Regions from separate parts of the Exiguobacterium sp. s36 genome, predicted to be linked through region 3. Evidence: predicted binding sites of a transcription regulator. Region 3 holds the regulator's gene; each other region holds the start of a gene.
What was found. Region 3 encodes Rex, which represses fermentation and respiration genes when NADH is low (regulators of the CRP and FNR family bind a similar motif). Its sites were predicted from a motif close to TTGTGAAATATTTCACAA; they were not measured.

Region 1 (7,513 bases), on a different contig from region 3:
CGAACACGTTCACGCTCTATGAAGACAATGGGAAGGACCGTGGCTATGAGACGGGAGCCTACGCCGAGACGACGTTCACGCTCGATTGGGAGGAACGGAGCCTTCATATCCAAGTGACAGGTGACCGGTCTGTGTTACCGGTGGACCGCCATGTCACGTTGCTCCTTCGAGGGGTGACCGGGTCTGGTGAATACAAACGGGAGACACAGACGCTTCGCCTCGAGCTCGGACCGATCAGAGACGAGCTGACCGTGGAACTCCCGGTCGATGTGACGGCGAACGACCATCGTCTCGATCGGTTGTATCGCTTCTTGGACCGTGCGGAAATCTCATACGATTTAAAAGACCGGTTATACCGGTCAGCGGCTGCGAAGACGCGACTTGAAGCATGGCTGTTCGATTTACATGCGCTCGAACTCGATCGCGACCTGCAAGACGCGATCATGGAATTGATGCTCGACTGAATACTTTATTGTGACGAAGAGGGGCGGTTCATGCCCTTCTTTTTTTGTCAGAAAATCGTCGGATTTTGTAAGCGTTTTCAATAAGAGGTCGCTTTATACTTAAAAGAGAGGCAAGATGGATTGGAGGATGCGACATGAAACCAAAATGGACGGTGGACGATTTGAGACAGCTTGATGTGTTCGCCAAATGTGCCACACGAGAGCTCGAGGCGCTGTTGCCGCATGTCTATTGCCGCACGTATCGGAAAGGTCAACTCTTGTTCATAGAGGGCGATCCCCGGGAACGGGTCTATTTCTTGATTAGCGGTTATGTGAAGCTCGAGCGTTGCAACGAGACGGCGACACATCAATATACGGACTACTTGAAACCGAAGCAATTGTTCCCGTATCGTGGCTTGTTGACGGAACCGTACTATCAACATTCAGCCGAGGCGTTGACCGATATCGAGGTCATCTATATGCCGACCGACCGTTTCGAACAGCTTGTCTCGCGGAACGCATCGATGTTGCTCCACATCGTCGGACAGATGAACCGGATTCTCGATTTGCACGAGCGCCGTGTCCAGGACATCATCACACCGAGTGCGACCGACCGGGTGCTCAACACGATTCATTACTTGATTGAAGACCTCGGGGAGCCGGAAGCGACGGGCGTCCGTGTCCGCTGCCCGTTCACGACGATTGAGATTTCGCGCTTGTCGGGCACGTCACGAGAGACCGTGTCGAACATCTTATCGCGGTTGCGAAAAGAAGACGTGCTTCAATTTGATGCGCGGGAATTGATGATCGGTCATCCTGAATATTTTGAACAGTCGCTGTGATGGCGCCGCGTGTGGGACGTGGCGTTTTTTGCATGTCTGAGGAAGCGAAGCGTTCGCCTTGCAAGGGTGCATCAGGTATAATTAGTGAGAATCCTCACAAAGAAAAAGTCTCCTGATTGATAGAAAGGATGAACGCAGTGAAACGACTGCAAGCTCTCGCTTTAGCAGAAAAATGCCATATCGTCGGACTCATCATCGCGGCAGTGATGATCGGGTTGTCGATTTTAGCTCAAGCCTATTTGATTGTCGACATTGTCGATCAAGTCTTTTTAAAAAATGCATCGTTTGAAAGCATCGTTCCGACGCTCGGGTGGCTCATCCTCGCGCTCGTCACACGAGCTGGTTTCGGCTATATGTCGGGGAGGATTGGAGCGAGCCTGTCAGAAAAGGCGAAACGAACACTCCGATTGCAATTGCTCGACCGCTATACGTCGAATCCGATTGAGACGTCACTATCCGGTCAATCCGGTAAAAAGGTGAGCGTGTTCATGGACGCGGTCGACGAAGTCGATGCCTACTTTAGCCAATATTGGCCGCAAGTCATTCAAACGTCGATTATTCCACTACTCATTCTCGTCGTCGTCTTCAGCCAACATTGGATTTCAGGCGTCATCATGATGGTGACGGCTCCATTCATCCCAATTTTCTTCATCATCATCGGGATTGCGACCCAGAAGAAGTCAGAACAGCAGATGGAGAAAATGAATCAGTTCTCCGGCAAGTTCTTGGACGTGTTGCAAGGATTAACGACGCTCAAACTATACGGTCGGACCGAGCGTGAGGCGCAAGCGATTGAAAAGAGCAGTCTCGATTTCCGCGACGCGACGATGGTCGTCTTGAAGACGGCGTTCCTGTCGGGTCTCATGCTCGAGTTCATCTCGATGCTCAGCACGGGCGTCGTCGCACTCGAAGTGGCGCTCCAGATGGTCGTCTGGGAGAACTTGACGTTCTTCTCCGGCTTTTTGATTCTCGTCTTGGCCCCGGAATACTATTTGGCCATCAAAGACCTCGGCGGTGCGTTCCACACCGGACGAGGCAGCATGGGGGCGGCCGACCGTATTTTCGAGGCGCTCGATGCACCGGATGAACGCTTGACCTGGGGCGACCGGACGTTGACGAGCCCGACACCCGACCTCGAGCTCGACGCCGTCTCGTTCGCCTATGAAGGTGGACGCTTTACGCTGCATCCATTAAGCGGTGTGATTCCTGCCGGTGCCCACGTGGCGCTCGTCGGGGCGAGCGGGTCCGGCAAGACGACCGTCTTGAACGTGTTGTCCGGGCTCGTGAAACCGGACAGTGGACGTGTCCTCGTCGACGGAGAACCGCTCGAGACATACACCGATTCGTCATGGTATGACACGATTGGCTACATCTCACAAAATCCGTATTTGTTCGCCGGTACCGTCGCCGATAATATCGCCCTCGGGGAAACGGCCGACGAGATAAACATCCTTGAAGCAGCGAATGCAGCCGGATTGAACGATGTCATCGCGCAATTGCCGAACGGCATTCATACCGAACTCGGTGAAGGCGGTTATGGATTGTCTGGAGGCGAACGGCAACGGCTCGCCTTGGCCCGCGCCTTCTTGAAACGACCGGGCATCATCTTGTTCGATGAACCGACGACAGGGCTCGATCTAGTGACGGAGCAAATCGTTCGGCGCTCGATTGAGGAGTTGTCGCGCGAGGCGACGCTTGTCACGGTCGCGCATCGCTTGCATACGATCAAGCAGGCGGACGCGATTTGGTTCATGGACGATGGGAAGCTCCTCGCCCAAGGCACGCATGACGAATTGCTCAGCGTTCCGCAATACGCTGACTTGTTCACGCTACAGAAAGGGGTGAGAGGATGAACTCACTTTGGACGATCACGAAATGGATGATGCGCGAGAAGAAGGATATCATCCTCTCGATCTTCTTTGGGTACGTGGCCGGCATCGCGGCCGTCGCCTTGTTCGCGGCGAGCGGTTACCTCGTCTCACGGGCCGGTCTCGTACCGCCGCTCTATGCGCTCATGGTGCCTGTCGTTTTGATTAAATTGTTCGGTGTGATTCGGGCGAGTGCGCGTTATCAAGAGCGCCTTGCCTCGCACCGAGCGACATTCACAATTTTGAGCGAGTTGCGGGTCCGGTTTTACCGCCAGCTCGAACCGCTCGTGCCGAGCATCTTTGCCAAGTATCGGAGCGGGGATTTGCTCGCTCGCGTCGTCGGTGACGTCGAGAGCTTGCAAAACTACTTTTTACGGGTATTCTATCCGCCGATTATCTTGGTGCTCGTCTTCTTGAGTACGATTTTTTTCGTCACGTATTTCTCGATGTGGGTCAGCCTCTGGATTTTGTTCGGTGTGTTCGTGACCGGTTTTTTGATTCCGGCGTTCTTCGCCCGAATCCGTGCCAAGCACGACCGCGAGCTTCGCGCCTTACGGGGTGACCTGTCGAGTGGGATGACAGAGATGATGTACGGATATCGCGATTTGTTGCTTCATCATCAACTTGGACGGACACGCGGCGAGCTGCTCGAACAGAGTGACCGTTACGCCGAAGCGCAGAAGCGGGATGTGACGAATCAGTTCTTCAACTCGTCACTCGTCGTGGCGGCCTCCCTGCTCGTCTCGTGGGGTGTTCTTGCCATCGGGGCGTATCTCGTCGTCGACGGCGAGTTGAACGGCCTATTTTTGGCCATGCTCATCATGATGTCGCTCACCGCGTTTGAGAACGCGACACCGATGGCGGTCTTCCCAGGCCACTTTGCCGACAGCAAGCAAGCGGCCGATCGACTGCTCGAAGTCGTCGAGCCGAGTGAAGCAATCGTCGCGGCCGAGGCCGCCCGGACGGACATGATACTCGAATCCGCTCCGGACGTATCGTTCGAGCGCGTGACCTATCGTTATCCGGATACGTACCGCGATGTCCTGAGCGACGTGGATGTGACGTTACGAAGCGGGACGAAGACGGTCATCGTCGGGCCGAGCGGCTCAGGGAAATCGACGCTCCTGCAACTGTTGCTCGCTTTCGTCAGACCTGATTCCGGTGAGATCCGATTGAATGGGCAACGGTTGGACGATGTGACCCAAGCATCGGTCTGGCGTGAAGCCAGCGTCGTCCTTCAAGAGAATCACTTCTTCTTCGGGACGGTGCGCGAGAACTTGGCGTTAGCCGGAGAGTTCACCGACGCTGAGATGGAAGCGGCGCTCGCGAGCGTCCGGCTCGGTTTCTCACTCGATGAGCCTGTCCTCGAGAAAGGGGCGAACTTGTCGGGCGGAGAACGGCAACGGCTCGCCATCGCCCGGGCGCTCTTGAAGAACGGGGTGCTCTGGATTCTCGATGAAGCGACGTCGGCCCTCGATGCGCGGACCGAGGCGGACGTGTTCGCCGAAGTCTTCCGCCGTGCCGAGTCATCGACACTCGTCATGGTCAGCCATCGCTTGACCGGGCTCGAGCGCTTCGATCACATCATCGTCATGGAAGGCGGTCGCGTCGTAGAGACGGGAACGTATGATGAACTGATGCGGTCCCGCGGTGTATTCTATGGATTGAAACAGATCGAGCAAGATATTTTCGCATGAAAAAACGAGCGGCTCCGTCGGAGAGCCGCTCGTTTTTTGGATGGCAAATTTGGGTGCAACAAATGGGGGTTGTCGCATTACTTTCAAAAAGAGTGTCGTGGAGGGGAATCCACGTGACGCAATGGTTTGGGGAACGCTTACGTCAAGCTTTTGGGAGCTACATCTTGAGTATAGATGATAACGATTCTCATTGTCAATTAGAAAATGATATAAAAAAAACCGCAACCGGTTCGGGTTGCGGTCGATCGTCAGCTTGATGGTACGCCCTTGCGGAACGTGAAGCGAATTAAGCTGAACAAATAGCGGATATAGAAGAGCGCGAACGCATAAAATACAGCGATGGCTGATGCGCCGAGTTCAACACCTGGAATGTTCATCAAGAACTCGAGGATGAGAATCGACAGCAAGAAGATGTAGAGGCCAGCGTCTAGATAGAGCGGCATCAATTTGCCGCGCTGATGCCAGAACGTCCGTACGAGCGGTGCGACGATCATCCCGATGATGCGTTCCGCAAAACCGATGCTGAGCACGGAAATCATGAACGCAGCGACCGTTTCGAACGAGACGAGCTCTGAGAAGGCAAACATGGAGATAAGCAAGAGCGGGCCGATGAAAATCATCATCGAGAGTGACGTGCGTAAAAAAATCAATAAGTTCCGTTTCATCGTGTCGACTCCCCCGAAGAGCGACTGGCGGAACGTCTTGCCACGTTGATAGTCGAGGATGAACGATCCCACAAACATCAAACCGAATAGTGATAACAATACTGTCATGAAATGTGTTTCCCCTTTTTCTGTCCAAATCTATGATCAACTGTAAGAATCATCGAATCAAAGTCTAGCCTAGTGTACCGATTCACTAGTTGAAAGTAAAGCGGGAAAACTGCGTAAAACCGCAATCTTTTGCGAACGATTCGCCGATTACGACGCCAAGATGAAGCGATTGCGACCAGATTCTTTAGCGTGGTATAACGCTTCGTCGGCATGCTTCAACACGCTGTCGACTTCGATGTCGTTTGAATGGCAGGCGCCGAGCGAGACCGTGATATGTAACGTCCCGGCGCTCGTCTCGAACGGGAATGTCGAGACTTTTTCTCGTATAGATTCGGCGAGGCGAGTCACGTCCTCTCGATTGGCGTTCGGCATGATGATTAAAAATTCTTCTCCGCCGAAACGACCGACGAGATGCCGTTCGTCGCTCTCGGCGACGAGTAACATGCCGAGCTCACGTAATACGTCGTCCCCGACGTCATGACCGTACGTGTCGTTCACGCGCTTGAAATGGTCGATGTCGACAAGGATCAACGCGTACTCTTTCGCCTCGACGTTCAGGTTGGCCATGGCTTCATTCAATAGACGTCGGTTGGCGATGCCGGTCAGCGCGTCCGTCCGAGCAAGTTGTTGCTGGTGCTGGACGTTCTCAAAGTGACGTCGCAACTCTTGGAGCAACCGGTAAGAAGCACAGGCACCGCCGTATGCCATCACGACGTAGGCAAGAATGACGGGATAGAACAATTGAAGCGGTAACGCGTAATAGATGGCGGCACCGAAAACAGCGATACTGATTGTCGTGAAAATAAGTAGCGTATTGCGGGTATTATCGAGTTTGAGGCGCAAGAGACTGATGGGAAGAACGAGCCCGATCATCGTCAAGACCGCTAAATAAAAGCCGATGTACGCCCCATCGGTGACCATCAAAAAACGAGCAGTCAAAAAGATAACGGCGGCAACCGTTCCGCTGACCCATCCACCGAACAGGACGGCAAGTGAGATTGGGATGGAGCGCAAATCAATTAGCATCCCTTCAAGTGGCAGTGCGTTCGCTAGTAAAATCAAGGCGACGAACCCGGTTTGAACGCCGAGCAGAATTCTGCTTTTTAAAGGTGATTTCGGTGTGAGCCGTGGACGGTTTCGGAAAGGGAGAAACGAAATCGTGAATAGCGTGAATAGGATACACAGATTTAGAAAAAATGAGTTGATGATCGTGAGCATGAACGCATCCCCTAACGTGAAATGGAAATAATTAGTTTCAGTTTAGCACATTACAACCAGGTTGACGCTTGATGGATGGGGATAATGTGTTCACCATTCCCGCCATTCTTCCGTCACGTCTTCTGTCGTCTCATAACCGGCTAAAATGGCACCGGCTTGAATGAAGTCGTACAATTCCTCACGCTCGACCGTCTCGATGAAATGGTCGTGTTCTTCGTCAATTTCGTTTAAACGCAATACGACGTCGCGGACGGCCGCTAACACGTTTGCTTCCGTGCCGTCTGCCTGTGTCAAGGCGGTCACGTACCGCCGAAGCGCGGCATCGACGGCAAAGATGATCTCGACGGTATACACGTCATCTCCCTCGTTCATTCGGTCTTCCCACATCAGTGTCGGGCGATTGGCCCATAATCGTTCAACTTCCATACTAGGTGCCTCCTTCGAAATGGAACATCATCTTCCACTCTATCTTAGCAAATAAGTTTGGTATGATAGAGAAAAAGGGGGACTGTCCGTGCGGTATTGGGATCATTTCAAACGAGCCTTCATTCCGATCGCGCTCATCTTGATCGGGTTAGCCATCTTTTATACATTATCGGCTCGAGGCAATCTGGCATTGACTGCTCTCGGAGCGGTCATCGTCGGCGTCATCTTATTTTTAGTGATGCGTCA
Region 2 (7,513 bases), on a different contig from region 3:
CACGACTTCTGTCGCGACGACATCATTCGCTTTATACGCTTCGAACACGTCGCGTGCCGTCACTTCGTTCAGTTCGTTCAATGATGTCGTCCGACCTTTACGTTTTTGGAGCGCCAGACGGGCGACCCCTGTAGCCGAAGCAATCGTCTCGATGCAACCTTTACGGCCGCAGCCACACATGACGGCTTTCGACTCGTCACGTTCAACCGTGATATGGCCAATCTCCCCAGCCATACCAGCAGCCCCGTGGACGATATTGCCGTTCGTGATGACACCGCCGCCGACGCCTGTGCCGAGCGTGATGGCGAGCAGTTCTGACGCGCCTTCGCCTGCCCCTTTCCACATTTCACCGAGTGCGGCAGCGTTGGCGTCATTCTCTAAGACGGCCGGCAAACCGACCGCTTTCTCGAACTCGCTGACGAGCGCAAAGTTTTTCCAGCCGATGTTTGGTGAATATTCGACCACACCTTCTGAAAAGTTGACGAAGCCTGGTGCCCCGATGCCCGCTCCTGCGAAATCTTGCTTCGCTTTGCCCGACGTTTCTAAATAGGCTTCGAATGAAGCGGCAATATCAGTCGGAATATGTACCCCGTTCTCACGAATATCCGTTGTAATCTCCCACTTGTCAGAAATAATCCCGTTCATATCGAGGACGGCCATCTTCACCGTCGTTCCACCAATGTCGATTCCTAATAACCACTTCATGTGTTTCACTCCTCGTCTCGATTAAATCGCTTTCATCCCATAGTTTACACTATTAAACCCCTAGTGCAAACCTTTGCACTAGGGGTTTTTCTGTCAATCTCTTGAATTTTTCAGTTCATGGGTCAAAATAATCTTGGCCGTGTCATATTCCCGTTGTTCAATCATTCCGCCCGCATGCAACTCATCGAGTTCCATCATCATGAGCCCGATCTCGGCATCGCGCTCCCCGATATAAATGATCGTGCCGAACGATTTCAAAAATTGCTGGACGTCATAAAAATTTTTCATCGTTCGTCCTCCATCGCGGTGAGCACGAAACGGTACAGCAGTTCCCGCGTCGCTTCGAGCGATTTGAGATGCGTCCGCTCATAGCTATGGCTCGACTCGATGCCTGGTCCGACGAGCGCGTGGCGCACATCGTAGCCGGCTCCGATTGCAGCCGAGGCGTCCGATCCATAGTACGGATAGATATCGACTTTATGGGCGATGTCATGTTCCCGGCATAGCGCGGTGAATTGACGGCGCAACCCGAGATCATACGGGCCTGACGAATCTTTCGCACAAATCGAAACTGTATACTCGTCCGAGTGTTGCCCGTCCCCGAGCGCACCCATATCGACAGCGATATATTCAGTCACCGCTTCGGGAATTCCGGCGTTGCCCCCGAACCCGACCTCTTCATAGTTCGAGATCAAGTAATGGACCGGGTGTGGCAACTCCGCCTCGACCAGATCTTTCGCCAAATCGAGCAAGATGGCAACGGACGCCTTGTCATCGAGATGACGTGATTTGATATAACCGGCGTCGGTCTGACGGAAGCGCGGGTCGAATGAGACGAAGTCCCCGACCTCGATACCGAGGGCCCTTACGTCTTCGGCTGTATGGACGTCCGCGTCCAAGCGCACTTCAATCGTTGACGCCGTCCGTTCGGCGCTATTCGTATCCTTATAGACATGGACGCTCGATTGATGAATGAGAATCGTTCCTTCAATCGGCGCACCCGTCTCGGCATGAACCAGACAGTTCTCCCCTTCGATTGCGGTCCAGGCGTATCCACCGACTTGCGTCAAGCGCAAGCGGCCGCTCGGCAAGATTTCTTTCACCATCGCGCCGAGCGTATCGACATGGGCCGTCAACAGGCGGGCTCGATTCGATTTGCCCTCAAATGTCGCCAGAAGCGCCCCTTTGTTCAAGCGTTTCGTGGGGATCCCGAGTGCCGTCAGTTCTTGTTCGACGAATCCGATCGCCTCGTCCGTCATCCCGGACGGACTTGGAATTTCAACCAATTGCTTCAACGTTTCAATCATACCCTTACTCCTTTGTCATCGATTGTAGCCGAGCCAAAATAATATGCCGGACGCCACGAACACGAGCCCCGCAAATAGCAGGCGACGTTTCTTCACATGTTCATCCGGTAAGCCGACCACTCCCGCCATCAGAAAGCCCCCGACGAGTCCACCCGCGTGTGCGGAATGGTCCAAACTAGCGCCAAGGACGAAAGCGAGTCCCACGTTTAATCCTAACATAATAAACAGTGGAGGGCCGAGTGTCTTCATAAATAAGGAGCGGTCGCGCAGTCCGAAATAGAGCAGTGCGCCGACAAGCCCAAACAATGCCCCGGACGCGCCGGCCGAGATGGCTTCGCTGAACGCATACGAGGCGACCGTGGCGATGACACCTGCCAACAGATAAATGGTGGCGAAACGCGTCGACCCGTACATCCGTTCCACGAGCGGGCCGAGTGACCAGAGCGCGAACATGTTGATGGCGAAATGGAACCAACCGATATGAAGGAACATCGGTGTGATCAGACGCCACCATTCTCCTTCGTCGATGAGAGGATTCACTTTCGCACCAAAGCGGATGAGCGTGTTCGGATCGAGCGTCGAGCCGATTGATTCGGCGAACCACATGACGAGGAACGTCACGAACATGAGCGCATAGACGAACTGAGGCTTCCCAAAGGCGAACCGTTGCTTCAGTTCATTTTTCCGTTGTTGGTCGAGAGCGACGGCACGCGGGCGATATGACGTTTCCGTTTCGGCGCACGGCCGCATCTCGAGCTTCACTTTTGCCGCAATCGGGAACGTGAGCGACGACAGACGCTCTTCATCGACGAGCGGGTCACCATAAATGTGGACATGGAGCTTCTCGCGGCCGATTCGGGCCAAGCGAAACGAGTTCATGACCGCCTCGACGTCCAAGGCGACATGGTTCGCCCACGCCTTATCTGTCCGTATGTAGAGGTGATAGACATCCCCCGCTTTCGTGTCGAACAATAAAAGTGCCCGCGACGGCTCTAAGACGCCCTCGATGCGTCCTCCTGCTTCGACGGCACGATATACATCTTCCCAAAAACAAGCTGGTTCTGTCATGTTGGCTCACCTCCTTCTATACTTTCATTCTAAAGGAATTTAGGCAGGACGACAAAATCGAGCATCGCCCCAATCTGCCCCGCTCTTCCGTCGGTCCACAAAAAAACCGTAGTGGCGGGAGCCAACTACGGTCATGACAGAACGAGTAATCGTTCTTATAAGACAGGTTGCATCGTTTTCAATAACACTTCTGCCGAATGATGCATCTTTTGTTTTTCTTCGTCTGACAACTCGATTTCCACGACTTGACGGACTCCTTGGCGGTTGATGATGGCCGGTACACCGATATGGATATCGTTCAAGCCGTATTCACCATCTAAATGTGCGCCGACCGTCAACAACGTGTTCTCGTTACGGAGCACAGCCTTGACGAGACGGAGCAAACCGAGGCCGATGGCGTAGTACGTCGCGCCTTTGCGCTCGATGATGTGGTACGCCGCGTCCCGAACGTTGACGTAGATGTCTTCGAGGTCTTCCCATGTATACTCGTCGTTCTCTTCAAGCAACTGCTCGACCGACTTCCCGTAGATGCGGGCGTTGCTCCAGGCCGCGAATTCCGTGTCTCCGTGCTCACCCATGATGTAGGCGTGGCAGTTGCGTGGATCGACGTTGAAATAGTCGCCGAGCATGTAACGGAGACGTGACGTATCGAGTACCGTTCCTGATCCGAACACGCGGTGTTTCGGTAAACCTGAGTATTTCCAAGCCAAATGTGTCATGATGTCGACCGGGTTCGAGGCGATGATGATGATGCCGTCGAATCCAGATGCCATGATGTCCCCAATCATCGATTTCATGATTTTGGCGTTCTTCTCGACGAGGTCGAGGCGAGTTTCACCCGGTTTTTGCGGAGCACCGGCAGTGATGACGACGATATCTGCTGCACCACAGTCCGTATAGTCCCCTGCCCAGACGCGCATCGGTGAAGAAGCGAACGAGACGCCGTGGTTCAAGTCCATCGCTTCGCCTTCCGCCTTCGATTTGTTGATGTCGATAATGACGAGTTCCTCACAAAGACTTGCTGTCGTCAATTGGTAAGCAAAGCTGGCACCGACCGCTCCGGCCCCAACGAGCGCGACGCGTGTTACTTTTGCATGATTTAATGTTTCCATATTGATTCTCCACCCTTCGAACAATCTGTTTCATGTTTTTGTTATGTCTGTTACATAAAGATTGTAACATCATTCACAAACACTCACTACTAAGGAAACCGTTTTCACTTTGGCGATATTGTGACAAAATTCACATTCGTTTGAAACATCTACATTTTCTGTACTACCCTCATCGTAACAAGAGGAAACTAATCGTCGCGGCCGCGGCGATCGACAAAAAGTTGACGGCGTCATTGCCGAGAAAACGCCAGCCCGACACATAAGCCGTCGGCTCACGATGATGCATTTTCTTCTCGGTCAATTTGCCGCACACACGGCATCGGTATTTCCGTTGCACCGTGGCCCCTAACAATGTGTCGACGACGCTGCCGCTCAAACCGAGAGCGATCAAGACGAGCGCGAACGTCACATCGATCTCGATAAATGGAAGCGAGGCGAGGATGATGACCGTGGCCCCGACAATCGACATGACCGTACCGAACACGGACACCCCACCACTCGTTCCCGGTTCGACTTCACGGAACGTCCGAATCGAGCGCGGTTTCTGCTTGGCGAGGACGCCGAACTCAGATCCCCACGTATCACTCGTCGCCGCGGCAATCGAGGCGACATAGGCGAATAACCAGGCATCGTTTGGCGCAAGAATCATTCCAAGCGCCGTCACCATGCCGACGCCCCCATTGGCGAGCACTTGTACGAAATCACGGGGACCCGATTTCTCAACAATCTCATCGACAGGCGCCTTGTCCCGGGCACGATATTTCGAGGCGAGCGACGATGTCGAGAAGAAGACACCGAGTAAATAGAGCCCGAACCAACCGAAACCGTAGCCGATGACCGTCCCCGTCACGACCGTCAAGACGGCACCGGAGCGGGTCAACGAGCGCAATCGATAGCCGGCAAAGGCCACCAGACAAGTTACAACGAAGATGGCGAACATAAAATCGTTTCCCTTTCCGTCACGATGAATTCGACAGGAATGTCGTGTGGCTCAATCGGGATCTCATCGAGCAGTTGAACGTCATAGGCCAACGCGATGGTCGTCCCTTTGTACGTGGCGAGGTAGCGATCATAGTAGCCGCCTCCCCATCCGATTCGATAGCCGGACCGGTCAAACACGCGGCCGGGGACGATACAGACGTCAATCGAGCGCATCGTCGCTTCAGTCGTCGGCTCCAATATATTCATGACGCCCGGCTCGAGGTCTTCTAGCGAATGAATCTCATGGAACGTGAGTCCCTGTTTCGTAACTTTCGGCACAAACACCGATTTTCCTGCCTTCCATGCTAAGCGGATGAGCGGCAACGTATCAATCTCTAAATCGAGGGCGAGCGTGACAGCCACCGTATCAGCCTCTTGCCACGCCTTCAGTTCGGTCAATGTATGTATGATGACGCGGTCCCGGTCCGACCTGTCGTCGAGTTCACGGATTTGACGATGTACGTCTTGCCGAAGTTGTTTCTTTTCAATCACTTCAATTCCCCCTTGTTCAAAAAAAAGGCCGCCACATGAGTGACGGCCAGTCTCATTATTTCACTTCGCGGTAAAGCGTGTGACGACGGAGACGTGGGTTGTATTTGCGCAATTCGAGGCGCTCTGGGTTGTTACGTTTGTTTTTCTTCGTGATGTACGTGCGATCGCCTGTTTCTGTGCAAGCTAGTGTGATTTTAACGCGCATTTCTTTCACTCCCATCTTACTAATGTTGTATCAAGTGCTTTTGCTTTACAGTCTAAGCATACTCAATTATCCTACCAATTTTTATTTGAAAAAGCAAGGTTATTTCGTGTTCTTTTTCAAACGTTTTTGCCCGTATGGCGAAGCATCGAGCGGCAGGCAGGTTTTTACGTTATCACCAATCGCATAGCGCATTCCGACTTCCTCAGTCGATAGTTGTTCGCAGATGTACACCGTGTCGGCTTCAGCGAGGACGCTGTTCTCGATTCGGTGAATCGCGTCGAACAGACCGCCGTGTCCGTGCGGATTGCGGGTCGTTTCAAAGGACAACATAGTTGAGTATAACGGAACTTGTAGTGCTTTCGCAAGCGAACGTGCCGCAGGAATCGTCATCCAATCAAATTGATGGATCGCTTTGAACGGAACTTTGGCCACGAGCTCATGCGCAAGTTTGACGTACGCCACGTTTTGGGCCGCGACTTGGTTCATCACGTGCTCCAAGAACGGGCTCGTCAGACGGACGCGGTACACGTGGACGTGGTTGTGACGTTCATACTCCGGTAACCCTTCCTTATACGGGGTCAAGACGTACACCGTCTCGCCTTCCGCCGCCCGGGCTTCGACCTCGTCGATGACACGGCGTCCGAGATCACCGACGACGTTGCCTGTATATTCTGGCGTCAAGACGAGAATCGCCTCGCCTTCACTGCCACGTTCCTCAGTCACGTAATAGTCGTGCGGAGACAGGAACGTGTCGATGTCAATGTCCACATCATCAAGGAACGGATACGCGCGATAATGGTCGGCGAGCAGTTCATCCGATAACTTGTCTTGATACAGTGCCGTCTCGAGCTCAGCGAACAGGCGTGTGTGCTCGCGGAAGCGTTCGGCTGCATATTGGGCCGTCGTCTGTCCGTCGAGTATGAAGGCCCAGTCACTCGATACGGCGAGGACGTAATGTCGCACGAGTTGAATGAGCGCCCGATCGACGAGCGGTGAGGCGTGACGATAATCGGCCACGTCTTTGACGAGTTGTGTTTCCATCATGTGCAAGTGGCGGAGCATCCATTCGTTGCGCTCGTTGATCCACACATCACCATAACCTTTACGCCCCCACGTGTTCATCGAGACGTGTACTGTCTCGAGGTCTTGGAAGTGGCGCTCGAGGAACAGGGCCGGCGTAATCGTCTCGATTCCGAACTCTTCGAGCCGCTCGGCGACCTTTCCGAGGAATTCAGGTCCTTCAAACCACCAATGTCCGAACAACTCGGCATCGAACGGTGCCGTCACGAGGAACGGCGGGAACATTTGTCCACCATGGGCCTCGAGATGCCCTTCGAGCGTCTGCGCAAAATCGAGGGCGTGGTTGTCGATTTGATGTTCGGCCCAGGCGCGGACATAATAGTCTTTCTCATCCGAGTCGCCCGTGATGCGGTGCATCTTCAGACCGGTATCGAATCGAATCCCTTCTGGGTGCATGAACTTTTCAATATACGCCCAGTCGCGGTCATAGGCGAGGTCACGATAAAACTCGCGATAGTCAGGATGGCCCGGATACCCGATCATCGAGCTCCAAATCTTCCCGGAGATGATTTGGTCACGCGGGAACAAGGCGACGCCATGCGGCGAGTAGACCGGTGCGCCAA
Region 3 (7,513 bases):
CAAAATGATTCGGGTGTATAGCCTGCTGATCGGTTCTCAGAAAAGACATACCACGATCCACGTCTTTGAACGAAGACGTCATCAATCGGTGACTCTCGCCACTCGTTCGTAGCGACGTTATAACTGACATAAAACGTCGTATACATCTTCCGAATCGTGAAGTAATAGACGCCATCTTTCCATATGAGGTATCGCGCGCTCGGTGCTTCCTTTTCAATCCATTGTTTCGTCGTCATATCAAAAATGAGAAGAGTATCAGAGTCATCATTCGCAACGACCCACTGGTTCGCTTCCTCGATGAAAGAAGCACCACTCACTCGCCCTGAATATGTACTAAGCGTCTCCAACACCTCACCCGACGGCGTCCGTTTCGTCACTTGACCGTCCACGAATGCGAGGACGTTCCCATCGTCGAGCAGTCCGTATGCTTCATACATACTTGCCACCGGGATTGAGCCGAGGATGTCCCCTGAGATTGACGTGGTGACATATTTTTTGTCATCAGTCCACAATACCGTTTCTGCTGCCAGATTAATATCTACGACCGCATGAAGTCCGCTCCCTGCCTCAATTGGAAAGACCGTCTTTGAACCGGTTTGAGGATTCCAGACCATCCATTCTTGCCAACCCTCCAAAATGAATCGACCGTCTCCGATTGCGTGAATGTTATGAAGAACAGACACACGAATCGGTAACGTATATTCTTCACCGGTCTGAATGTGAACAAGCTTCTCAGGATCCCCTGAACGCCACACATATTCACTGTTTCCTACGACTTCCCCTGTCGGAATAGTTACCGGCTTGACATAGTCCTCTGCTCGGACTTCTACTCCTGGTGCTACCATCATGACGAGCACCACAAGCATGCTCCATAACCACTTATTCATCAGTCTCCTCATTTCTGTTTATGAATGCACAACTTTCAAAAATAATCCATTTTTGATTTAACCCTCCTAATTTTAAGTTGTTTTTTCAAAATTGAATAGCCCTAAAATTATAAAAAACACCACGTCGCATGACATGGTGTCTACTTCTCATTCATTTGTTTCATCAAATCCATCTGTTCTTTCACCATCGCCTCTTTCTCACGTCGGAGCACACCCCGGTACGTGATGCGTGAAATCGATAAACTGATCTCATACAAGAAGAAGAGCGGCAGTGACACCATGAGGTGCGACGTCAAATCCGGCGGCGTGATGAAGGCTGCGACGACGAACAAGGCGAAGTACGCATATTTCCGAATCGATGACAGGAAGTACGGTGTCACGACACCGATGCGCGTCAAGAACATCGTCACGACCGGCAACTGGAATAACAGTCCGAATGGAATGGTCAGTTGCAGCAAGAACGTGAAGTAGTTCGACGCCCCGATGATTTGCGTCAGACCGAGGTCTTGCCCGAGGTCCGTCGAGATATCGAGGACGAGCGGGAACAACCAATAGTAGGCGAACGCAAGACCGATCAGGAACAAGATGAAGATGATCGGGATATAGGCGAGCGTCGCTTTCCGCTCGTTCGGATGCAGACCAGGTGCGACGAACGCCCACAGTTGATACAGTAGAAACGGACCGGACGCGACGAGCCCGATGACGAGCGCCAAGTTCAAGTAAATCATGAGCGGGTCCGCGACCCCAAAGGCGTTCAGCTCGAGCCCTCGTTCGACAAGGTCCGCCTGCAGATAGGCGAGCACGTATTTGACACTCGGCAAAGCGATCAGAAAGAAGGCAAAGACGACAAATGCCGACAGCATCAGTCGTCTCCGCAGCTCTGTCAAGTGGTCGGACAGCGCCCGCTCTTGATCAGGTTGATGATTCATGATTACTGCTCTTTCTTCTCAAGTTCTTTCTTATCTTTCTCGTCATGTTCGTTCATCATGCCGTTTGTGGCATTTTTGAACTCACGGAGCGTTTGTCCGGCGGCGCGTCCGAATTCAGGCAATTTCTTCGGCCCGAAGATGATAAGCGCGACGATGGCGATAATGAAGATACTCGCTCCCCCAGGAATACCGACGACGAGCAACGATGATAGTAATTCCATTATTGATGGACCCCCTCAGCAGATGGATAGTGTTGCATAAAGTAAATGAGCGACTGGAGTTCGATCGACAAGTCGATATGATGGACGCGGACCGTGTCCGGCACAGTAAGCCTGGCCGGAGTGAAGTTCAAGATGCCTTTGATGCCGAAGCGGACCAAGTCATCCGCGACAGGCTGCGCATAGGTAGACGGCACCGTTAAGATGGCGACGTCAATCTTGTTTTGTTTCATGATCTGTTCCATCTCATCCACGTGATGAATCGGGACACCGGACATCGTCGTGCCGACTTTTGTCTCGTCTGCGTCGAACCCGACGACGATATGTGTGTTATTGTTTTTAAGGAAGTTATAGTTGACGAAAGCTGTCCCAAGATGACCAACCCCGACTAAGGCGACGTTCGTAATCTCGTCCTGATTCAGTGTCTTACGGAAAAAGTCTAACAGATACTGTACGTTATAGCCATATCCCTTTTTACCGAGCGCACCGAAGTACGAGAAATCGCGACGGATTGTGGCCGAATCGACCTTGACCGCCTCGCTCAGTTCAGCAGAAGAGACACGCTGTTTTCCTGATGAATGTAGGCTTTGGATAAACCGATAGTATAGTGGCAACCGTTTGGCTGTCGCTTGCGGAATCTTTGGTTCGTTTTGACTCAACGGAAAGAGCCTCCTTTTTACGACGCGTTTCAAACGAATCTAATTTCATACACCTTGATTGTAAACGAATTCACATGACCACTCAATGAATATACCTGAAAAGGGGAAGAAATAAAGTATACTAAATAGAGAGAAAGGGGTTTTTTCACTTGATCCTACTGCAAGTCAATAACTTATCGAAATCATTCGGCGTCGAGCCGATTTTAGAGAACGTCAAACTCGAAATTCAAGAAGGCGAACGCGTCGCGCTCGTCGGCCGTAACGGTGCCGGCAAGTCGACACTGCTCAAAGTCATCGCCGGGGAATACAACTATGACTCGGGCGACATCATGAAGCCTAAAGATGTCACCATCGGCTATCTCGCCCAAGACTCAGGGTTAGAGTCGAACGAGACGATGTGGAACGAAATGTTGACTGTCTTCACCGATTTAATTGAACAAGAAAAGACGCTGCGCCGCATGGAGCAAGACATGGGTTCTGAGCGCATCTTGAACGACCCGGCCGCCTATGAGCGCCTCTTGTCGTCTTACGATGAAGAACAGCATACGTTCAAAGACCGTGGCGGCTATCAATATGAGGCGACGATCCGCTCTGTCCTTCACGGGATGCGGTTCTATCCGGACGACTTCGAACGCCGCATCGATACGCTCTCCGGCGGACAGCGGACACGTCTCGCTCTCGCGAAGATGCTGCTCCAAAGTCCAGACCTGCTCATCTTGGATGAGCCGACGAACCACTTGGACATCGAGACACTCGGCTGGCTCGAGAAGTATTTGAGCGGCTATAAAGGCGCCGTCCTCATCGTCTCCCACGACCGCTACTTCCTCGACCGCGTCGTATCGGTCGTCTATGAGCTGTCCCGCCACCGCAGCCGTCGCTTCGTCGGCAACTACACGAAGTACCTTGAACAGAAGGCTGCCATTTACGAGCAAGAGAAGAAGCAGTTCGAGTCGCAACAAGAAGAGATCGCCAAGATGCAGGACTTCATCCAGCGTAACATCGCCCGGGCGACGACGACGAAGCGGGCCCAGAGCGTCCGCAAACGTCTCGAGAAAGTCGACCGGATGGAAGCGCCGGACGGTGATGAGCGCAGTGCCGTCCTCTCGTTCTCAATCAAACGTCAAAGCGGGAACGACGTATTGAGTGCGAGCGATCTTGCCATCGGCTATGAAGAACCGATCGCCCAACAGCTCCGCTTCCAATTGCAGCGCGGCGAATCGGTCGCCCTCGTTGGCCCGAACGGAGTCGGCAAATCGACGCTCCTGAAAGTGTTGACGAAACAACAGCCGCCCCTTACCGGTGACATCCGCTACGGCACCGGCGTCGAAATCGGCTACTACGACCAGGAACAACAAAACTTGTCGGACGCCAACCGTGTCATCGACGAGATTTGGAACGACTGGCCGCTCATGCGCGAACAAGAAGTCCGGAGCCTGCTTGGACAGTTCCTGTTCAGCGGTGACGACGTCATGAAACGTGTCCATGAATTGTCGGGTGGGGAACGGGCCCGCTTGACGCTCGCGAAACTAAAGCTCGAGCAACCGAACTTGCTCATCTTGGATGAGCCGACGAACCACTTGGACCTCGATTCGAAGATGATTCTCGAGAACGCCCTCGTCGACTATCCGGGCACAATTCTGTTCGTGTCGCACGACCGCTACTTCATCGACCGGCTCGCGACGCGCGTCTTAGAGATCACGCCGAACGGCATCGACGAGTATCTCGGCGATTATTCATATTACGTCGAGAAGAAAGAAGAACTCGAAGACCTGGCCCGACTCGCCCGCGAAGAGACGAAACAAGTCATCGTCAAGAAACAGCGCGCCGACAAGGAACAACAACGCGAGGAACGCCGGATGAAACAACGGATCGAGGAAATCGAGCTCACGATCGAACAACACGAGGCGCGTCTCGAGGAAATCGAGCAGCTGTTGTGTGAACCGGACGTCTTCAACGACTTCGCCCGGGCACAGGAACTGTCGACCGAGTCCGACGCGACGAAAGAATCGATCACGGCACTGTACGCAGAATGGGAGGAGCTCCATTCATGATGCGATTCCGTGCGATGCGAATCGAATGGATGCACGCCTTCCTGAGCGGTCTCGCCTATATCGTGCCGACGGGGACGGAATTCGTATCCGAACTGATTCGCGGGGAGCCGACGGTCGTCCCGTCGTTCCTGTTTTATTTCTTGCCGGTCGTCATCGGCTTCATCATCCAGACGTGGAGCGGGATTGTGATCAGCTTGTTGAGCGGCCTGCTCATGAGCACGCTGTTCATCCGCCTCGTCGTCTGGCCGGTCGATGTGACCGTGCACAGCTTTTACACCCCAGGCTCGGTGTGGGGACACTTCTATCAGTCGACGCTCCTCATGTGGGTGCTCGCCCTGCTCGTCTTCATCGTGAGTTGGGTGAATATGTGGTACAAACAGAACAAACATCATCCGGACGTATAAAAAAGGGAAGCCGATCTCCATCATGGAGACCGGCTTCCCTTTTAATAGTTAGAAGTAACGTAGCGGTTGGAACCCGCGTGTATGGAAGTCGAGTTTGAGACCGTCTTCCGTGATAAAGAACACGTACTCGTTCGTATCGACGTCACGGACGAACACTTTATAGAACGTGAGTGTCTCCTCACGGTTCGTCACATACTTCGCCTCATGCGTCGAGATCACTTGCGCGAACAATTGCTCTTCGTCAAACTCGTTGACGATATCCTCGAACTTCGCCGCTTCTTCTTCGGTCGCTTCTCGTCCCGGCGCAATCTCGTAATACGCGTCGCTCGCTTTCGGCTGAACGCCGAGGTTGCGGTCGACGACGATGACGCTCTCGATATTTTGATCGTCTAGGCTCTTATAGCCGTACAACGTCTCGACGAGCGTGTTCTCACCCGTGACCCGGCCGATGCCTTCGAGCGATTCTGCTCCTGTGAGTGAACGGACGCGTGTCGCTTCCGGCACGATTTCTTCTTGATAGGCGATATTATAGGCGCGGATAATCTCCCGTACTTGCAAAAACGTCGCGACGACGAGCAGTACGACCAGACCTCCAATGATGATGCGTTTCGTCATGTCTCTATTTCCCCCTAGACTGTCATGCTCTCTTCTAAGGATAACCCAGGAACCGCATTCATCGCCAGTGTATCGCGCTTTCCGCGCACATACGCGTGATGTGCCGCCACCCCGATCATACCGGCATTATCTCCGCATAGATCAAGTGGTGGGATGACGAGGCGGATGCCTTCGCGGTCCGTCGCTTCTTGAAGCGCAGTACGGAGTCCACGGTTAGCTGCGACGCCACCTGCGACGAGCAATTGTTTCGCTCCTTTTTCTTTTACGGCACGAATCGCTTTTTCGACGAGCACTTCGACGACGCTCGCTTGGAAACTGGCCGCCAAGTTTTCAGGGATGACCGTCTCCCCACGCTGTTCGGCGTTATGGACGGCGTTGATGACTGACGACTTGAGCCCGCTGAAGCTGAAGTCAAAACTTCCTGCCTCGAGCCGAACCCGTGGGAACTTATACGTGTCTTCCCCATCGGCCGCGAGACGGTCGATGGCAGGACCACCCGGGTAAGGCAGACTGAGCGTCCGAGCGACTTTGTCGTACGCTTCTCCGGCCGCATCGTCACGCGTCTCACCGATGACTTCGAACACACCGTGCTCGGGCATATAGACGAGCTCCGTGTGTCCGCCCGAGACGACGAGACAGACGAGTGGGAACTCCATCTCCTCGACGAGTTCGTTCGCGTAAATATGTCCGGCGATGTGGTGCACACCGATGAGCGGTTTACTATGGGCGAAAGCGAGCGCCTTGGCCGCACTGATTCCGACGAGCAGCGCCCCGACGAGACCTGGTCCTTGCGTGACCGCGACGGCGTCGACGTCTTGCATCGTCACGCCGGCTTCACTGAGGGCGTCATCGATGACGTACGTGATTCGTTCGACGTGGTGACGCGAGGCGACCTCGGGCACGACCCCACCGAACCGTTTATGGCTTTCAATCTGCGACGAGACGACGTTCGATAAGAGCGTCTTGCCGTCACGCACGAGCGCAACGGACGTCTCATCACAGCTCGATTCAATCGCGAGGATGAGCGATGTGTCCATCTGTTTCACTTCCTAACTTCGCCCAATAAATATAGGCGTCTTCATTATTGTCTTGATAGTATCGTTTCCGACGTCCGGCATTTTCGAAACCGAACTGTTCATACAGCTTTTGGGCGCCGATATTCGAGACGCGCACTTCGAGCGTGAGCGCCGCCAATGACTTCGAGCGAGCGAATTCAACGAGTTGCGTCAACAGCAGATTGCCGATGCCTTGTCCGCGATATTCCGGTAAGACGGCGATGTTCGTGATATGCCCTTCGTCCACGATTTGCCAGACGCCGACGAACCCGACGACGCGACGTTCATGGACGGCGACAAAATAGACGGCCTGCTCATTCTTGAGCATCTCGTTCATGAACGCTTCTTTCGTCCATGGGATGGCGAAGGACGCTTCTTCGACTTTGGTCACTTCCTCGACGTCGAGCCAATTCATGCGCCGAACTTTAATATCAGCCATTGTTTTGTCCCTCGAGCCATTTTGCTTCCGCTTCAGCGAGACGCAGATACTCAGGCTCAAACGCGTGGACATCGTCCGTGACGTCACCTAACGCGACGAGATCGCTTGCCCGGCCATAGCTATGCGCGGCCGGTGCTTCGGTATAGTCGTAAGACGCGAGTACCTCACGGAACGGTTCGACATCACCGACAACGACAAACGGTCCTGTGATGTTGGCTTCAAGCCAAGCTGCGACCGAGGCGTGACGGTCGGGTGT
Region 4 (7,513 bases), on a different contig from region 3:
CGCTTGTACTTCGACGATGATCGTACCTGCTGTCACCGACTCCGGCAAGTTGATTTGCTCGGTCAAGTACCCTGGTGGGAACTCGGACACGTCTCGGAGCGACACACCGAGCGACGGATGGTTCACTTCGCCCGTCTGTTCGATTTGATTGATGAGCGGCAAAGCGATATCGACTGGAATCGAGAAGCCGACCCCTTCCACCGAATCGGTCGCAATTTTCATCGAGTTGATGCCGATCAATTGGCCCGATTCGTTAATCAAGGCGCCACCGGAGTTACCCGGGTTGATGGCAGCATCCGTCTGGATGACCTCGGCATTGAAATCGGCTTGTCCATTCTCATCCGTATCGACCGGAACGAGACGGGACGTCGACGAGACGACCCCACGCGTCACCGAGTTCTCAAACTGGCCGAGCGGATTGCCGATGGCGATGACAGTCTGTCCAGGTTTTAGTTCACTTGACTTCCCAATCGTGATGACGGATGAGACTTTGTCCGCATCGACTTCGAGTACAGCCAAATCGTACGTGGCGTCGCTGCCCATCAACTTGGCGTCCGCTGTCGATCCGTCATTGAACGTCACGGTGAGACGGTCAGCACCGTTGACGACGTGATGGTTCGTGACGATGTAAGCCGAGTCACCGTCTTTCTTATAGATGACACCCGAGCCGACACCAGCTTCAACCGCTTCATTCGATAATCCGTTCGAAGCGAAATTGTTTACCGTCACGACGGCAGGTTGTGCGGTCGCGACCGCATCGGTGACCGAGCTGTCCGCCGTCGTCGATGTCGTCTGGACCGGTGACCCTTCCGACGTCACGTTCGTATCAGACACGTTCGTTGGGACTTGATCGATGAACGGGAAGGCGATGGCCCCAGTCAAGACAGCACCGATTACCCCACCGACAAACCCAGGGAACATCCGACCGACGAATGAAGGTCGGGCCGGTTGTGTTGCGCGCGACGGCTCTTGTCGTTGTTCGGACGAGCCAAGCTCGGTGTCGAGCCAATCCTCGCGGCGATTTGGTTCATTTGATTCTGTTGGACGATCGTTGCGTTCCATGTGTAATCATCTCCTATATGATGTTTCCTCTTTTGTTCTACCCTTAGTATAAGAGGCATAGTCATCGTTGTGCGGAAATGAGACATCGATTACAAGATTCTTCACAATTTGCGTCAATTGGATCAGACGATGACGTTTTTTAACGTCCCGAGTCCCGTGATGCTCACTTCGATCGTGTCCCCGGATTGGAGATAGACGGGCGGTTTCATCCCATGGCCGACCCCCGCCGGCGTACCGGTGGCGATGATATCACCAGCTTCTAGCGTCATCCCTTTCGACAACGTCCGAATCAACTCTTCAATTGGACGAATCATGTCCGCCGTCGACCCGTTTTGGCGTGTCTCACCGTTCACGACCGTTTGAATCGCGAGCGGGAATGAGAGCTCATCCGGTGTGACGATATACGGTCCGAGCGGACAGAACGTGTCGAACGATTTACCGCGGAAGAATTGGACGTGCTGTTTTTGAACGTCCCGGGCCGTGATGTCGTTCAAAATCGTATAGCCGAAAATATGGGCGTCGATGTCGTCGATGTCCCGCCCTGATTTTCCGATAATGACGGCTAGCTCGCCTTCGTAATCGAGTTGGTCGGTCAGTTCGGGATGACGTTCGACGACAGCCCCTGGTCCAACGACCGAAGTCGGTGCTTTCGTGAAGATGACGAGTTTGCCGGCTCCCGCCGTATCCATCTCTTTCACGTGTTCTTCATAGTTCTTGCCGATACAGATGACGTTTTTGAGTGGTCGGTATGGCGCGACGAGCGTGACGTCGGTCAATGCGGTCCGAGGTGCGACGTCCAAATCGACATCCGGTTCAAACTCTCGCGCGATGACCTCTAACAATGAAGTCGTATGTAATTGGTCACTGACGTCATAGACAAACTCCCCCGCCACGACACCGACCCTTTGCTCTCCTTCGACTTGAAAACTACACCATTTCATCAAAATTCCCCCTTTTTTGCTAGTATACAAAAAATCGGGACGCGACGGCCCCGATTACGCTTTGTTCAAGAAAATAATTCGCTGATTGCTCGACCCCCGAAATCGGAGCGACCGGTCCATGAGCGGCTGTTCGAAACGACCGTCGACAAGTACATCGGCACGATCGAGCACACTTGTGACGTACTCATCGTCCATACCTTGTAACTGTTCGAACGTATAGCCTGTATACACCCACACGTTTTTCTGAAGCGCCTTGCACCCGTCGACGAGCCGTGCCAGTGCTTCTGGTTGCAGGAACGGCTCTCCGCCCGAGACGGTAACACCGTCCCACCCGGATTGTTCGATTCGGGTGAGCAAGTCCTCGACTGGAACGTCTTCCCCACCTCGCGGGTTCCACGATTCCGGATTGTGACATCCAGGACAGCGATGAGGGCATCCTGCCGTAAAGATGACCGTGCGAATGCCTGGACCGTCGACGACCGATTCGTTAAGTACGGATAGGACGCGCATGATGCTTCACCCTCGCTCGTTCTTCTTCTCGTTTCGCCGAATTCCATCGGTCCATCGTACCGACCAGATAGCCGGTGATGCGACGAATCCGTTCAATTTGCTCTTCCTCGCCACACGTCGGGCACGCGGCATCAATCGTTCCCTCGAGGCCGCAGTTACCGCACCGGTCGACGGGATGGTTAATCGATCCGTAGCCGACGTTTTCGGTTCGCATGAGCCGGACGATCGCTTCGACCGCTTCCGGGTTATGGGCAAGCGACCCGTCGACTTCGACATAAGTGATATGACCCGCGTCACAGAGCGCATGGTACGGCGCCTCCAAGCGAATCTTGTCACGAATCGACACTGACTGGTACACCGGCACATGAAACGAGTTCGTATAAAAGGCGCGGTCGGTAACACCCTCAATCATCCCGAACGCCTGCTGGTCCTTCAATACGAACTTCCCAGACAATCCTTCGGCCGGCGTGGCCAAGAGCGAAAAATTTAAATCGTGCTGTTCTGCCGCCTGTCTCATCCGATCACGTAAATGTGTGACGATATCGAGTCCGAGACGTTCCGCTTCCCGTGAATCGGCATGCGTGCCGCCTGTGAGCACGCGTAGCGCTTCGGCGAGACCGATGAAACCGACGGACAACGTCCCTTGCTTCAGTACATCCCGTAGCTCTTCTTCCGCCTGGAGTCTCTCGCTGCCCCTCCAGACGTGTTGAGCGTAAAGGAAGCGGAATTCGTCGGCATGACGCTTCGCTTGATAGTCGTACCGTTCGAGCAATTGATCGATGGCGACGTCGACGTAGGCGTCGAGCGTCTCATAAAATGTATGGATGTCCGAAGCGACGAGTGCCATCTTGACCAAGTTCAAGGTCGAGAACGATAAATTACCTCGTCCAATCGATGTCTCGGCGCCGTGACGATTCCCCATCACTCGCGTCCGACACCCCATATAAGCGACTTCTGAGTCATGGCTCCCATCATAATATTGCAAGTTGAACGGGGCATCGACGAACGAGAAGTTCGGGAATAGACGCTTGCCCGTCACGCGACAGGCGAGTCGGAACAAGTCGACGTTCGGGTCGGTTTCATGAAAGTTGACGCCCTCTTTTACTTTAAAGATTTGAATCGGGAAAATTGGCGTCTCCCCGTTGCCGAGCCCCCGCTCGGTCGCATGCAACAACTCGCGGATGAAAATCCGGCCCCAACGGCTCGTGTCGGTCCCGTAGTTGATGGAGACGAATGGCACTTGGCCGCCTCCTCGCGAATGCATCGAATTGGCATTATGGATGAACGCTTCACACGCTTGATAGGTCGCTGTGATTGTCTCGGTCTCAGCGACTTCGAGAAGTTGCTCGGTCGACCATTCGACCGGAAGCTTCTTGAGACGCTCCAGTTGACGTTCATACGTCTTTTCGACGTATGGCGCTAAATCGACATCGAACATCGGGAACGCTTGACCCCCGTGTTGCATATTCTGGTTCGCTTGAAGAATGATCGAAGCGAGTGCCATCGCCGAACGGATGTCCTGGGGTGGTCGAATCGTCCCGTGACCGGTATGAAATCCGTTCGTCAACAACTCGCCGAGCGGGATTTGACAACACGTCGTCGATCCCGTCACGTAATAGTCGGCGTCGTGGATGTACAAAAAGTTGTCTGCGACGGCCTGACGTGTCCTCTCTGACAACAAATACGTTGTCGACAGCTGTTTCGATACTTCCGAGGATAATCGTGCCAGTTTGCCAAGTGGTGATTTCCCGTCAACGTTGGCGTTCTCTTGTACGAGATCTTGATCTGGGAGAACACAGACATCTTCATAAAGCTGGAGCATGTTCACTCCGCATCACCTCACTATATATTGATATGAATCGAGTTATGAACTCGATTCAATTCCATATATAGATTATGTCATGTTTGAGCATGGAGATGTGGAGTCTAAATTGTGAGCGTTGGTTGTGATATAAACGCAAAAACAGCCAAGCCCGCATATGGACTCGACCGTTCTTTCAAGTGACCCAACTTATAATTCTTTAGCTGGTTTCACGATTTTTAATTCAACTTCTTCTTTTTCCTCTGACTCTTGAGCTTCGCGCAAGCCTTTCGCGTTCAACCACGTATAGATCGCACCCATGAACAAGGCGCCGCCGATGATGTTACCGAACGTGGCCGGAATCAAGTTGTGGATGGCGCCGGCAAAGCTAATCGCCTCAGGGTGTGGGACGACGAGAGTGAGCGCAAATAAGACGAAGTTGGCGATGACGTGATCAAATCCTGACGCGAAGAAGACGGCGACGAGGAAAATCATCGAGAAGATTTGAGCGAACTCATTTTTCATCTGTTTTGGTAAGAAAATCGCGAGACAGACCATCCAGTTACAGAAGATGGCACGGAAGAAAATCTCGACCGTCGTATGATGCATCTTGCTCTCGACGACCGCGAACAACCAGTTATCCATCCCGAGTTCTTGGATGACGCCGGTCGGGGCGAGCAACAAGGCGAACAAGACACCACCGAGCGCGTTCCCGACGAAACAAAGTAACCAGACGAGCATCGTGTCACTGAGCGTCGTATAGCCGCGTAACGTCGACGTCGTGAAATACATTGTGTTCCCCGTGAACAATTCGGCTCCGCCGTAGATGATCATGACAAGCGCGATCCCGAATGAGAACCCACCGATGAGTGTCGTGAACGGTGAATCGATCAAGTACATCCCGTTGACGACTTTAAGTGTGAAGATTGAAGCGAATCCGATAAAGATCCCCGCGAGCATTGCCCGTAAAAAGTATTCCATTGGCCGATAATGAATCATTTGCGAAGATGCCTGAGCTTTTTTCCGTAATGATTCGAGTGCATGGATTTCCATTGATGCCATGTCACAAACCCTTCTTTCTGTTTGAATGAACCCATATAATAAGAACGAACATGTGAAATCATTAACAATATAAGCCCGAATCCAATAAATTGCAATCGACCTTGGAACGTGTTGACACATTTTTCACATCGTAATCGTTTACATTTGTCGGATTTGTGACGAAAAAAACGACCCTTCGCAAAGGGTCGTTCGATACAGCTTATTCTTTGTCTGCAGACTTCTCTTCAGACTCCTCAGAAGATGCCTCAGCCGACTCTTCTTCTGTTGCTTCAGCTTCACTTTCTGTCGTTGTGTCTGTGTCTGCTTCAAGTTCTTCAAGAGAGACCGGCTCGTTTACAGATGCGATTTGAAGCTCGCCATCCGAGACGATTTCATAATCTTTGTTCTCTGGAATGTCAGCTACCGTGACCGAATCACCGATACCGAGTTCAGAAACATCTAGTTCAATTCGTTCCGGAATGTTAGCCGGTGTCGCCGATACCGTTACTTTATAAAGCGTTTGCGCCAAGAAGCCGCCTTCTTTGACACCTTTCGCATCGCCGACGAGTGTGACGTCTGCTTCGACTTCCGTCGCTTCGTCCATCTTCACGGCCATGAACTCGACGTGCTTGTATTCGTTCGTGAACGGGTCAACTTCAGTCCCGTGAACGAGCGTGTTCACTTTCTTGCCGTCGATGTTCAACTCGATTAATGCGTTGTCACCGTGTTCGCGGAGAATCTTGCGAAGTGCCATCTCCTCGAATGCAACTGGTGTGCTCTCGACTTTATAGCCGTATACGACACCTAGTACTTTACCTTCTTTACGCAAGTTTGCGCGGACCGAACGTGGTCGTAATTCACGTTTCGTTACTTTAAGCGTGTCTGCCATAATCTTTTCCCCCTACTGGTTTATCGATCATGTCTACATCTTGAGGGTGAGGCAGTGAAAAAGCCACCTCTCAACCTCGATGCGTTGAGTGACATGTGTATATTGTTCCCATAGGCACCCGGACATAAACGTTACAGCCGGTTAAAAAAAGATTACAAGCGTGTCACATAACCCGTTTGAACAACTTCTCAAGTTCGTACGTGCTCCATTTCACCAAAATCGGTCGCCCGTGCGGACATGTATACGGGGACGTCGTCTGATTGAGGTCATTCAGCAATTGCCGCATCATTTCGTGGTTCAATGGATGGTTCGCTTTAATCGACCGCTTGCACGCCATCAAGATTGACGCGTCTTCCCGATATTTGGCGAGATTGACAGAGCGGTCCCGAATCGCCATCTCAATCAAATCGCGGACCGTTCCTTCTAAATCGTGTTGCGGGTACCACGTCGGAATCTCCCGGACGAGGAACGTGTTGCCACCGAACGGCTCCAATTCGAGACCCGCTTCTTTCAAGAGCGGAGCGACTTCTTCAATCGCGAGCGTCTCTTCTTGCGTGAACTCGAGCGTGAGCGGGAGCAGCAACAATTGATATTCCTTGTCCGGATTCCCGAGTTGCTCATAAAACAATTCGTATTTGATCCGTTCCTGAGCGGCGTGTTGGTCGATGACATACATGCCGTCTTCGGAACCGCAGACGATATAGCTCGCATGCAATTGGCCGATGACGTCGAGCGGCGGCAACCGCTCTCCTTTCGTCTCAATTTTGTCCGATTCGATAATCGGGTCGGTCGGTGCAGGCGCTTCATTGACGAGCGGGGTCGGCGACCATCGGCTTGGTGACGTGACAGGTTCACGGGGAATCGGATAGTTCCACGTCGGCGGTTCATCCGTGACAGGTGTCCGTTCGACCGTGAAATCAAGTCGTTCTTGTTCGGTCCGATTAACCGGTCGCTCTTTCGGTTTGACCGATGGGATTAAACGCTGTTCCCGGAGCGTCAGTTGGACCGTCTCGCGAATCAACTGGCACAGCTCTTTCTCTTTCGAGAGTCGGACTTCCCGTTTTGTCGGATGGACGTTAACGTCAATCAACATCGGGTCCATCTTCACTTCAAGGACGGCGATCGGATAACGACCAATCGGGAGTAGCGTGTGGTAGCCCTCGAGCACACTTTGGGTCAGCGCAAAGTTTTTGATGCTCCGTCCGTTCAAGATGAGCGTCACATACTGCTTGTTCGACCGGGTCACTTCCGGACGGACGAGATGGGCGC

Region 1: the regulator Rex is predicted to act here: its motif matches at 1,368-1,385, upstream of cydD (thiol reductant ABC exporter subunit CydD).
Region 2: the regulator Rex is predicted to act here: its motif matches at 4,311-4,328, upstream of KNP95_RS00980 (L-lactate dehydrogenase).
Region 4: the regulator Rex is predicted to act here: its motif matches at 5,427-5,444, upstream of KNP95_RS06050 (formate/nitrite transporter family protein).

Annotation. Positions count from the first base shown of each region.
Region 1 is NZ_JACSLW010000006.1:116,371-123,883, forward strand. Features, by position in the region: gene KNP95_RS12885 (glycoside hydrolase family 31 protein) at 1-464, shown strand, start outside; gene KNP95_RS12890 (Crp/Fnr family transcriptional regulator) at 599-1,285, shown strand; gene cydD (thiol reductant ABC exporter subunit CydD) at 1,414-3,138, shown strand; gene cydC (thiol reductant ABC exporter subunit CydC) at 3,135-4,850, shown strand; gene KNP95_RS12905 (hypothetical protein) at 5,099-5,623, opposite strand; gene KNP95_RS12910 (diguanylate cyclase) at 5,771-6,841, opposite strand; gene KNP95_RS12915 (hypothetical protein) at 6,932-7,267, opposite strand; gene KNP95_RS12920 (hypothetical protein) at 7,356-7,513, shown strand, end outside.
Region 2 is NZ_JACSLW010000001.1:179,081-186,593, forward strand. Features, by position in the region: gene KNP95_RS00960 (ROK family glucokinase) at 1-705, opposite strand, end outside; gene KNP95_RS00965 (YqgQ family protein) at 799-993, opposite strand; gene KNP95_RS00970 (M42 family metallopeptidase) at 990-2,012, opposite strand; gene KNP95_RS00975 (rhomboid family intramembrane serine protease) at 2,028-3,080, opposite strand; gene KNP95_RS00980 (L-lactate dehydrogenase) at 3,236-4,192, opposite strand; gene KNP95_RS00985 (DUF92 domain-containing protein) at 4,362-5,132, opposite strand; gene KNP95_RS00990 (5-formyltetrahydrofolate cyclo-ligase) at 5,111-5,665, opposite strand; gene rpmG (50S ribosomal protein L33) at 5,721-5,885, opposite strand; gene KNP95_RS01000 (1,4-alpha-glucan branching protein domain-containing protein) at 5,970-7,513, opposite strand, start outside.
Region 3 is NZ_JACSLW010000007.1:101,713-109,225, forward strand. Features, by position in the region: gene KNP95_RS13495 (hypothetical protein) at 1-887, opposite strand, end outside; gene tatC (twin-arginine translocase subunit TatC) at 1,028-1,816, opposite strand; gene KNP95_RS13505 (twin-arginine translocase TatA/TatE family subunit) at 1,819-2,037, opposite strand; gene KNP95_RS13510 (redox-sensing transcriptional repressor Rex) at 2,037-2,693, opposite strand; gene KNP95_RS13515 (ABC-F family ATP-binding cassette domain-containing protein) at 2,843-4,744, shown strand; gene KNP95_RS13520 (hypothetical protein) at 4,741-5,148, shown strand; gene KNP95_RS13525 (hypothetical protein) at 5,197-5,763, opposite strand; gene tsaD (tRNA (adenosine(37)-N6)-threonylcarbamoyltransferase complex transferase subunit TsaD) at 5,778-6,800, opposite strand; gene rimI (ribosomal protein S18-alanine N-acetyltransferase) at 6,772-7,257, opposite strand; gene tsaB (tRNA (adenosine(37)-N6)-threonylcarbamoyltransferase complex dimerization subunit type 1 TsaB) at 7,250-7,513, opposite strand, start outside.
Region 4 is NZ_JACSLW010000002.1:114,132-121,644, forward strand. Features, by position in the region: gene KNP95_RS06030 (S1C family serine protease) at 1-1,062, opposite strand, end outside; gene KNP95_RS06035 (fumarylacetoacetate hydrolase family protein) at 1,185-2,003, opposite strand; gene nrdG (anaerobic ribonucleoside-triphosphate reductase activating protein) at 2,058-2,513, opposite strand; gene KNP95_RS06045 (anaerobic ribonucleoside triphosphate reductase) at 2,491-4,335, opposite strand; gene KNP95_RS06050 (formate/nitrite transporter family protein) at 4,525-5,367, opposite strand; gene KNP95_RS06055 (50S ribosomal protein L25/general stress protein Ctc) at 5,576-6,244, opposite strand; gene mutL (DNA mismatch repair endonuclease MutL) at 6,408-7,513, opposite strand, start outside.